Regions from separate parts of the Paraburkholderia sp. SIMBA_030 genome, predicted to be linked through region 3. Evidence: predicted binding sites of a transcription regulator. Region 3 holds the regulator's gene; each other region holds the start of a gene.
What was found. The regulator FNR, encoded in region 3, switches genes on or off when oxygen is low (the NO sensors DNR and NnrR bind a similar motif). The targets are predictions, from matches to a motif close to TTGATNNNNATCAA.

Region 1 (3,276 bases), on a different contig from region 3:
GTCAACACCGGTTGTGTGGCCGTCCGCGCCGCGCCCCGACGTCTCGATCCGGCGGCACGACCGCTACGAGGCGTTCATCCACGAGGCGCGCGCCCGTCCTGCGTTGCGTACCGCGATCGTCCATCCGTGCTCCGTCGAAGCCATCATGGCGGCGCTCGAGGCCCGCGACGAAGGCCTGCTCGAACCCGTGCTGGTCGGCCCCGAGGCAAAAATCCGCGCCGCCGCGGAAGCGGCCGGCGTGAATCTCGACGGCATGCCGATCGAGGCGGTCGAGCACAGCCACGCGGCCGCCGCGCGCGCAGTCGAACTGGGGGCGGCCGGCAAAGTTGCCGCGTTGATGAAAGGCAGCCTGCATACGGACGAGTTGCTCGCCGCGGTCGTCGCGCCGGCCTCCGGCCTGCGCACAGCGCGGCGCATCAGCCATGTCTACGCGATGGACGTGCCGGCCTATTCGAAGCCGCTGGTCGTCACCGATGCCGCCGTCAATATCCAGCCGTCGCTCGAACACAAGCGCGACATCTGCCAGAACGCAATTGATCTGCTGCATGTGATGGGCGCCGAACTGCCGCGGGTCGCGGTGCTCGCCGCCGTGGAAACGGTCAACGCCAAAATGCCGACCACGCTCGACGCGGCCGCGCTCACCGTGATGGCCGCACGCGGCCAGATCACCGGAGCGCTGGTCGACGGCCCGCTCGCCTTCGACAACGCCATCAGCTTCGCGGCGGCGAAAACCAAACAGATCAATTCGCCGGTGGCGGGTCAGGCGGACATCCTGCTGGTCCCGGACCTGGAAGTCGGCAACATGCTCGCCAAGCAACTCATGTACTTCGCCGGCGCCGACGCGGCGGGCCTCGTGCTCGGCGCGCGCCTGCCGATCATCGTCACGAGCCGCGCCGACAGCCTGCGCGTGCGCCTCGCTTCCGTGGCGCTCGCCAAGCTGGCAGCCGAACGCACGCCGGGAGGTCCGATCCGATCATGAGCGCCCCACTCCTGCTGACGTTCAATCCCGGCTCCTCGACCATCAAGATCGGCTTATACAGCGTGCTGGACAGCGCGGCGTCGAGAATCGGTCATGGCCTGATCGATTTGCGGCATCAGCCGTTGCGCCTTCATCTCGTCCATGGCGCGGGGGCGAACGACATTCCGCTCAAGGCAGCCGTCACCGACGACCTCCACGAAGTCCTCGACGAGACGCTCGGCTGGTTCGCCGCGCACTTTCCGCTCGACGATCTGGTCCGCGTCGGCCATCGCGTGGTGCACGGCGGCGACCGCTTCGGCGGGCCCGTGGCGATCGACGACGCCACGCTCGCGGCCATCGCCGCGCTCGTGCCACTCGCCCCGCTGCACCAGCCGCAGAGCGTGCGGCTCATCCGGGCGATCCAGCACCTGCGGCCGCATCTTTTGCAGACGGCATCGTTCGACACGGCATTTCACCGCACCCAGACACGGGCAAGCGCGGACTCGCGCGAACGCCGGCGCAGCACCTCGTCACGATCGAGGAAATCGGCCGGATCGCCGCCGTGCTCGCGAGCGAGGCAGGCATGACGCTGACCGGCTCGACGGTTTACACGGACGCGGGCTTTCACGTGGTGGCCTGACGGCGGATGGCGGATGGCGCCCGGCGCAACGCAGATCGCGTATCGGGCGCTAGTCGGGGCCAATCGGGCGCTCGCGCACCATTGATCTGAATCAACCCCGCCGGCCACCCGGCCCATAGACTCAGATCACCCGTTCATGCGCCACTCATCCAATTCTGGAGCGTTGCAATGACCTACAAGACCATCGTCGTCCATCTGGATATGAGTCAGCACGCGCATCCCCGGTTCGAACTCGCGCTGCGCCTGGCCAGGCAGTTCGGCGCCCATCTGACCGGCGTGTATGCGGTGTTCACGCCCGATCCGCGCGCGCTCTACGTGATGGCCGGAACCGCCGCGTACAGCACGCACGAGCAGCTGCGCATGGAACGCCGCGGCGCGCTCGAGCGGCTCTTTCATGCGGAGTTGAGCCGCGCGGAGGTCGCCGGCGAGTGGATCGCCGTCGAGACCCCAGCCAGGCTCGCGGTGCCGTCTCTCGGCCGGTGCGCCGATCTGATCATCGCCGGCCAGGACGACCCGAACGATCCGGAGTCGTATGTCGGCGACTATTTCCCCGAAAACCTGATCATGTCCTCGGGTCGTCCCGTGTTGCTGATGCCTTACGCCAGCAGCGTCACGTCGCCCGGCACACACGTGATGGTCGGTTGGGACGGCAGCCGCGAAGCCACCCGCGCGGTCCACGATGCGCTGCCGTTCATGCGTGCGGCGCAAACCACCACGATCGTCACCGTCAACGGCGCGGGTGGCGAGCTGCGCCCCCGCATGCCGGGCGCGGACATCGCGACGCTCATCGCCCGGCATGGCGTCAACGTCGAGGTCAAGGATATCGAAGCCGGCGCCGACGCGTCGATCGGCGACGCATTGTTGTCACAGGCGTCCGGGATCGGTGCGGATCTGCTCGTGATGGGCGGCTATGGCCATGCCCGCTGGCAGGAGCTGGTGATGGGCGGCGCGACCCGCACGATCCTCCAATCGATGACCGTGCCGGTACTGATGTCGCATTGACCGAACCATTCAGGAATGGCGCGAAAGTGACCCTCGCGCGACTCAAAGCGCCCGGTTTTCAGGGCGCTTCTTTTTTGCCCCCCGCGCGCCGGTTCACCGCCTCTCCCCCTATCACAGGCTCGAAGGGATCTCGTCCATGTCCCGTTCGCGCCGAACCAGTAGAACGGGCATCCCGGCGCCCCGCAAAACCGCCTCGGCGACACTGCCGAGCAACAGCCGGCCGATGCCATGCCGCCCATGCGTGCCCATCACCACCAGATCGGCTTCGCACTCGTCTGCCACACGGCACAAGACAGTGGCGACGTCTTCGCCGTACGCGTCGATGGTCCGCGTCAATCCGCGCACGTTGCGCTGTTCAAAAAGCGCGCGGGCATCTTCGAGCGTCGCCATCGCGGCTTCGGCCGCTGCTGTGTCGCGCGGCTGCTCGTCGATCAAGCCGGTTCCTATGTCGACCATCTGCACGACATGTTCGGCGACGAAGACGGCCGTCACCGTCGCCTGCGCGGCCTGAGCGATTTTTAGCGCTTCTTCGAGCGCGAGCTGCGCGGCCTGGCTGCCGTCGATTGCTACGAGAATCCGTTTGTACATGACCTTCCCCTTGAATTCGCCGCCGTCCTGAACGGCCACGGCTATCAGGGCACGCCAGCGGGCGACGCACTTTCAGTCTGCGGTTCGC
Region 2 (3,276 bases), on a different contig from region 3:
TCGGCGAGCTCGCAGCTTGGCCGCAAGGAGTCGCTCAAAGACACGGCGCGCGTGCTCGGCCGGCTCTATGACGGGATCGAATATCGCGGCTTTCACCAGAGCGTGGTGGAAGATCTCGCGCTGTATTCGCATGTGCCCGTCTGGAACGGTCTGACCGACGAATTCCATCCGACCCAGGTGCTCGCGGACTTGCTGACGATGCAGGAATTCGGTGAAAAGCCGCTGCACGAACTGTCGTTCTGCTACATCGGCGACGCGCGCTTCAATATGGGCAATTCGCTGCTGATCGGCGGCGTGCAGATGGGCATGGACGTGCGCATTGCCGCGCCGCGCGAACTTTGGCCCGACCAGGCACTCGTCGGGCAGATGCGGCGCCTCGCGCAACGGACCGGCGCTCGCGTGACGATCGTCGAGGATCCGCATGAGGCGGTGAGCGGCGTCGACTTCGTCTATACCGACGTGTGGGTTTCGATGGGCGAGCCGGTGGAGGCCTGGGGGCCGCGCATCGAGCTGCTGCGGCCATACCAGGTCAATGCGGCGTTGATGAACGCAACCGGCAAGCCGCGCACGCACTTCATGCATTGCCTGCCCGCGTATCACAATCTGGAGACCGAAACCGGCCGGCAGATTCACGAGCACTTCGGTCTGACCGAGCTCGAAGTCAGCGACGAAGTCTTCGAATCGGATGCGTCGATTGTGTTTTCGCAGGCTGAAAACCGCATGCACACGATCAAGGCGGTACTCGTGGCGACACTCGCTTAAGGAGCCGTCATGCGCATTCTGATCGCACTCGGCGGCAACGCCCTGCTTCGGCGCGGCGAGCCGATGACGATGTCCCACCAGATCGCCAATATCCGCCGCGCCGCAGCGCAGATCGCGCGGCTGGCGGACGGCAACCAACTGATCGTTCCGCACGGCAACGGGCCCCAGGTCGGTTTGCTGGCATTGCAGGCCGCCGCCGCGGGTGCGGCCGGCGCGGCACCGCTGGATGTGCTCGACGCCGAGTCGGAAGGCATGATCGGTTATCTGCTCGAGCAGGAACTGGCCAACGTCTTGCCGCCGCAACGGGAGGTGGCGACCCTGCTGACGCGGGTCGAAGTCGACGCCGCCGATCCGGCCTTCATGCACCCCACCAAGCCGATCGGCCCCGTTTACGCGGAGGCGGAGGCCGAACGCCTGGTCATCGGCAAAGGCTGGGCCGTCGCGCCGGACGGCGACGGTTTCCGGCGCGTCGTCGCGTCGCCGAAACCGCAACGCATCGTCGCGCTTCAGCCCATTCATTGGCTGCTCGGCCACGATGCCGTGGTGATTGCCGCCGGCGGCGGCGGCATTCCGGTCACGGTCGCAGCCGATGGCCGGACCCGCTGCGGCGTGGAAGCCGTGATCGACAAAGACCTGTGCAGCGCGCTGCTGGCGGCGGACGTCGACGCCGATCTGCTGCTGATCGCCACCGACGTGGACGCGGTCTATGCCGACTGGCACACGCCGAGCGAACGCGTGCTGCACGAGGTGACGGTGGCGGGACTCCGGTCGATGTCTTTCCCGGCCGGCTCAATGGGACCGAAGGTCGAGGCGGCGTGCGAGTTCGTCTCGCGCACTGGCCGGCCGGCCGTCATCGGCTCGCTCGATCACATCGTGGAGATGGCAAACGGTACGGCGGGCACGCGCGTCACACGCGCGTAAGCAGCGTTCAGCGATCATTTATCCGGTTTCCCCGCTCCCACTTCGATTGACCGGGATCAAAGACCGGGGCCTGCGGGCGACTAAAGTCCAAGCATCAAGTAATTGCTGCGTCGCACAACCCGGGCGCGGTGATTGCTGCGTGATTGCTACGTTAACGCAGTGCATCTGGCCTCCAGGTATGCGCCGCGTCCGGAACATCGTTCCCGGCGTGACCGTCGTCTCTCAGTGGCTTCGCGCTTATCCGGCGACGCCGTCGAACCAAGCGCAGTCGAACGCAAAGGAATCTCAATGGACATCCGCACGCGAGCAGTCGGCACCGCCCTCCCCACCGCAGCGGGCGGCGCCGCGCCCAGCCTCGATGGCAAAACGTTTCGCGATCTGGACCACGCCAAGGAGGCACTCATCGCGCGCATGACCGCCGGTCTCTCACCGGCGGCGCTGGGCGCGGCGCTGTCAGATTGGCTGATTCATCTCGCGGTCGCGCCGGGCAAGCAGCTCGAACTGGCATCGCTGTGCGTGTCGAATGTGCGACGGCTAGCCGAATATCTCGCTCAGCTTGCACTCGGGCAGCCCGCGCCTCGTTTGGCAGAGCCGTCGCCTGCTGACCACCGGTTTCGTGCCGAAGCGTGGCAGATCGAACCATACCGTCTGTGGCAGCAAAGTTTCCTGCTCGCCGAGCAGTGGTGGAATACCGCAACGCGCAACGTGCCGGGCGCCACGCGCCATCACGAGGACGTCGCGGCGTTCGTTGCGCGCCAGCTGCTCGACATGATGGCGCCGGCGAATTTTCCGCTCACCAACCCCGAAGTCCTCCAACGCGCGGCGGCAACACGCGGCCTGAGCCTCGCACAGGGCGCCCGCAATGCGCTCGAAGACGCGAACCGCGCGGCCTGCGGCAAGCCCGCCGCCGGGATGGAGCAGTTCAAGGTCGGCGTGAATCTCGCCGTCACGCCCGGCAAGGTCGTGTTCCGCAATCACCTGATCGAACTCATCCAGTACAGCCCCGCGGGTGAGGCGGTTCTCGCCGAACCCGTCCTGATCGTGCCGGCGTGGATCATGAAGTACTACATCCTGGATCTGTCGCCGCATAACTCGCTGATTCGCTACCTGGTCGAACAAGGCCACACGGTGTTCTGCATTTCGTGGCGCAACGTGGAGAGTGACGACCGCAATCTCAGTCTCGACGATTACCGGCAATCAGGCGTGATGGCGGCGCTCGACGCCGTCTCGCGGATCGTGCCGGACCGGCGGATTCATGCAACCGGCTATTGCCTCGGCGGCACGTTGCTGTCGATCGCCGCGGCGGCGATGGCCGAAGCCGGCGACGAACGGCTCGCCTCGATCACGCTGTTTGCCGCGCAGACGGACTTCACCGAGCCCGGCGAACTGCAACTGTTCATCGACGACAGCGAAGTCTATTTCCTCGAAAGCATGATGTGGTCGCAAGGCTATCTTGCTGCCGACCAGATGTCCGGCGCGTTCCAGTTGCTCCAGTCGAACGATCTGATCTGGTCGCGCGTGATTCGCGACTATCTGCTCGGAGAGCGCGAGCCGGTGATCGACCTGATGGCCTGGAATGCCGATGCGACCCGC
Region 3 (3,276 bases):
CGCTTGCTGCGCGGTACTTGTCACGCGATCCATCGAAGCAGCACAATTTGACAAGTGTTTGATTTACATCCTGCCCGAGGTGCGCCTGTTTCAGCGATCATTTAAGCTTGCGTAGGTAACAAATCGTCAATGACCGCGGTCGTGCGCAATGGCCGCGGCACCCGAATCCTTCAGACGCGGAGTTGATATGTACGCACGCATCCTTGTAGCGGTCGATGGCAGCGATACCTCGCGCCGCGCGTTCGAGGCAGCACTGGCGCTCGCCAAATCCACGGGCGCTGTTCTGCAGCCGTTCTACGTCGTCGAAAACACGCCGATGTATTTCGAAGCGCCTGGCTACGATCCTTCGATTCTCCGCAACCGGCTGGTCGAGCAAGGCAAGGAACTCGGCGCGGAATTCGCGCAGGCCATGCGCGATCAGGGCGTAAAAGGCGAGCTCGCGGTAGGCGAAGCATCGTCGCTCGACGACGTGTCCACCGTGGTGCTGAAAGCCGCTGCCGCTTTCAACGCCGACCTGCTGGTGATGGGCACGCACGGCCGGCGCGGTTTTCAGCGCCTGATTCTCGGCAGCGTCGCCGAGCGCTGCGTGCGCCAGGCCAGCTTGCCGGTGCTGCTGATCCCCTCCGCTGCGGGCAAGAGCAGCGAAGCCGGCGCTCAACCGGACGCATAGCAGTACATCACCACACGCGGAAGCGTGACATCGCGCAAGCAGCCTCGCTGCGCGAACGCGTCATTTTGCCGCGAAACGCGGGCCGCACGCGGTGGGACAATCAGCCATTACCCCGATAAATGGCTGCTAAACATGCTTAATCCTATCGCTGTTACCGCCGATTCCGCTGTTCCTCCATCCGTGCGCGGCCGCGGTCGTGCTGCGCCGTTGCGGGCGAGCGGGCGCAGCGCCGCGCGCTGTTCGAACTGTTCGATGCGTCAGCTCTGCATGCCGCAAGGCCTGTCTCCAGACGACATGCCGAAACTCGAAGCGTTGATTTGCACAGCGCGCTCCGTGCAGCGCGGCGAAGCGTTGTACCGCAGCGGCGACCCGTTCGACAATCTTTACGCCGTGCGGTCCGGTTCGATGAAAACCGTCATGGCGCACCGTGACGGCCGGGAGCAGGTTACCGGCCTGCGCCTCGCCGGCGAAGCGCTCGGCCTCGACGGCATCAGCGAAGACGTGCACGCGTGCAGCGCCCTGGCGCTCGAAGACAGCACCGTTTGCATCATCCCCTACACGGCGCTCAAAACGTTGTGCCGCGAAATCGGTTCGATGCAGGAACGGCTGCACAAACTGCTGGGCGAACAGATCGTCCGCGAAGCCGCGCAAATGATGGTGCTCGGCTCGTTGTCGGCGGACGAACGGGTCGCGGCATTCCTGCTCGACGTATCCGAGCGCAACGCGCAACGCGGCTATTCGTCGGCGGAATTCAACCTGCGCATGACGCGCGAAGACATGGGCAGCTACCTCGGCATGACACTCGAAACCGTCAGTCGCACCCTGTCGAGATTTCAAAAACGCGGACTGATCGACACGCAAGGCAAGCACATCCGGATCGTCGATCTCGAAGGCTTGCGGCAGCTTTAAGCCGGGCGCGCAGGACCGGGCCCGCGCAGCCACGTCCCCCGTCTACCTCTTTTCGGTGCGCTTTCGCCTTGGCATGGCTCCTGCGAGCGGGTACAGTCTTTAGTCCGTCCCCCCGCAAGGAGGCTTGGCGAAATGAATCGCGACCCCGCCCCGCATCACCCGCTCGTCCAGCGTCTGATCGACGCGCGTCACGTCACCGACGCACTGTTCTCCATCGTCAAACCCGAGTTTCTGTATGACCGGCCGATCCGCGAGCGTCACCGGATCGTGTTTTACATCGGCCATCTGGAAGCCTTCGACCGCAACCTGCTGGATCAGCGTCTGTGCGACCTGCCCGCGTTCGATCCGCAGCTCGACCAACTCTTCGCGTTCGGTATCGATCCCGTCGACGGCGGGTTTCCCACCGATCAACCAGCCGACTGGCCGTCGTTCGACGTCGTGCGCGGCTATGGGCTGCGCGCCCGTGAGCAGATCGACCGTGCGCTCGGTGCGCTGAGCAACTCGGCTCGTATCGGCCACGATGGTACGCAAGGCGGTGCGGCCGAGCAGTTGCTGAACGTTGCGATCGAGCATCGGCTGATGCATGCCGAAACGCTCGCGTACATGCTGCATCAGTTGCCGCTCGCGCAAAAGATCGACGACTTACGCGAACCGGTGACAACGCGCGTCGAGCGCGTCGCGATCAATGCATCGATGGTCAAGGTGCCGGCCGGGTCGACGGTACTCGGCATGGCGCGCGAAAGCGGCCGCTTCGGTTGGGACAACGAGTTCGGTGAATTGCGCGTCGATGTGCCCGCCTTCGAGATCGATCGCCACATGGTGACGAACGGCGCGTTTCGCCAGTTCATCGAGGCGGGCGGCTATCGTGAGCCGAAGTGGTGGTCGGACAAGGATTGGGCGTGGAAGGAAGCCGAGCGGATCGAACACCCCGCCGGCTGGTCGCAGCGCAGTGACGACCACGAGCGCGGCAAGGACGGCGCATGGACATTACGCACGATGTTCGATGAGGTGCCCCTGCCGCTCGATTGGCCCGTGTACGTCAGCCACGCCGAAGCCAGCGCTTACGCACGCTGGGCCGGCAAGACACTCCCCACGGAGGCGCAATGGCAACGCGCGGCACACGGCACGCCGCACACTGCGTCGGGCAATTTCGATTTCCAAAGCTGGAACCCGCAGCCGATCGGCGCGTATCCGGATAACGTGAGCGCGTTCGGTGTCGAAGGTCAGTTCGGCAACGGCTGGGAGTGGACTTCGACGGTATTCGACGCACTGCCGGGCTTCGAAGCGTTTCCGTTTTATCCCGGCTATTCCGCCAATTTCTTCGACGGGCAGCATTACGTGCTCAAAGGCGGCTCGGCGCGCACTGCGCGATGCATGCTGCGGCCGACTTTCCGCAACTGGTTTCAGCCGCACTATCAGTATGTTTATGCGGGGTTCAGGTGTGTGCGGGTGTGGCCATTTAACCAATAGTTGACCCAAAATGTCACTTATCGCTTTACCGAGAAAATTGCCATCTATCGCCTAACTGCAACCGAAGGATGCACGACAGATGGAGGGCAGGGCAAAACCTCAGCGCAGTCGGGATGTGACGGACCCTGAAGCCCGCAGGCCGCGCGGCTCGCGCAACGCGGCCGTCGCTTAGCTGTTGCTGAACGTCTGGTCCACAAAGGCGCGCAGTTGCGAAAGATCGCCCTCGC

Region 1: the regulator FNR is predicted to act here: its motif matches at 1,680-1,693, upstream of SB772_RS03395 (universal stress protein).
Region 2: the regulator FNR is predicted to act here: its motif matches at 1,730-1,743, upstream of SB772_RS03415 (PHA/PHB synthase family protein).

What each region holds. Positions count from the first base shown of each region.
Region 1 is NZ_JAWRXB010000002.1:62,524-65,799, reverse strand. It holds gene SB772_RS03410 (bifunctional enoyl-CoA hydratase/phosphate acetyltransferase) at 1-979, shown strand, start outside; partial or broken gene SB772_RS03405 (acetate/propionate family kinase) at 976-1,443, shown strand; gene SB772_RS03400 (SDR family oxidoreductase) at 1,413-1,598, shown strand; gene SB772_RS03395 (universal stress protein) at 1,767-2,600, shown strand; gene SB772_RS03390 (universal stress protein) at 2,712-3,188, opposite strand.
Region 2 is NZ_JAWRXB010000002.1:66,720-69,995, reverse strand. It holds gene argF (ornithine carbamoyltransferase) at 1-762, shown strand, start outside; gene arcC (carbamate kinase) at 772-1,683, shown strand; gene SB772_RS03415 (PHA/PHB synthase family protein) at 1,972-3,276, shown strand, end outside.
Region 3 is NZ_JAWRXB010000033.1:61,831-65,106, reverse strand. It holds gene SB772_RS37150 (universal stress protein) at 188-670, shown strand; gene fnr (fumarate/nitrate reduction transcriptional regulator Fnr) at 803-1,579, shown strand; gene SB772_RS37140 (SUMF1/EgtB/PvdO family nonheme iron enzyme) at 1,712-3,049, shown strand.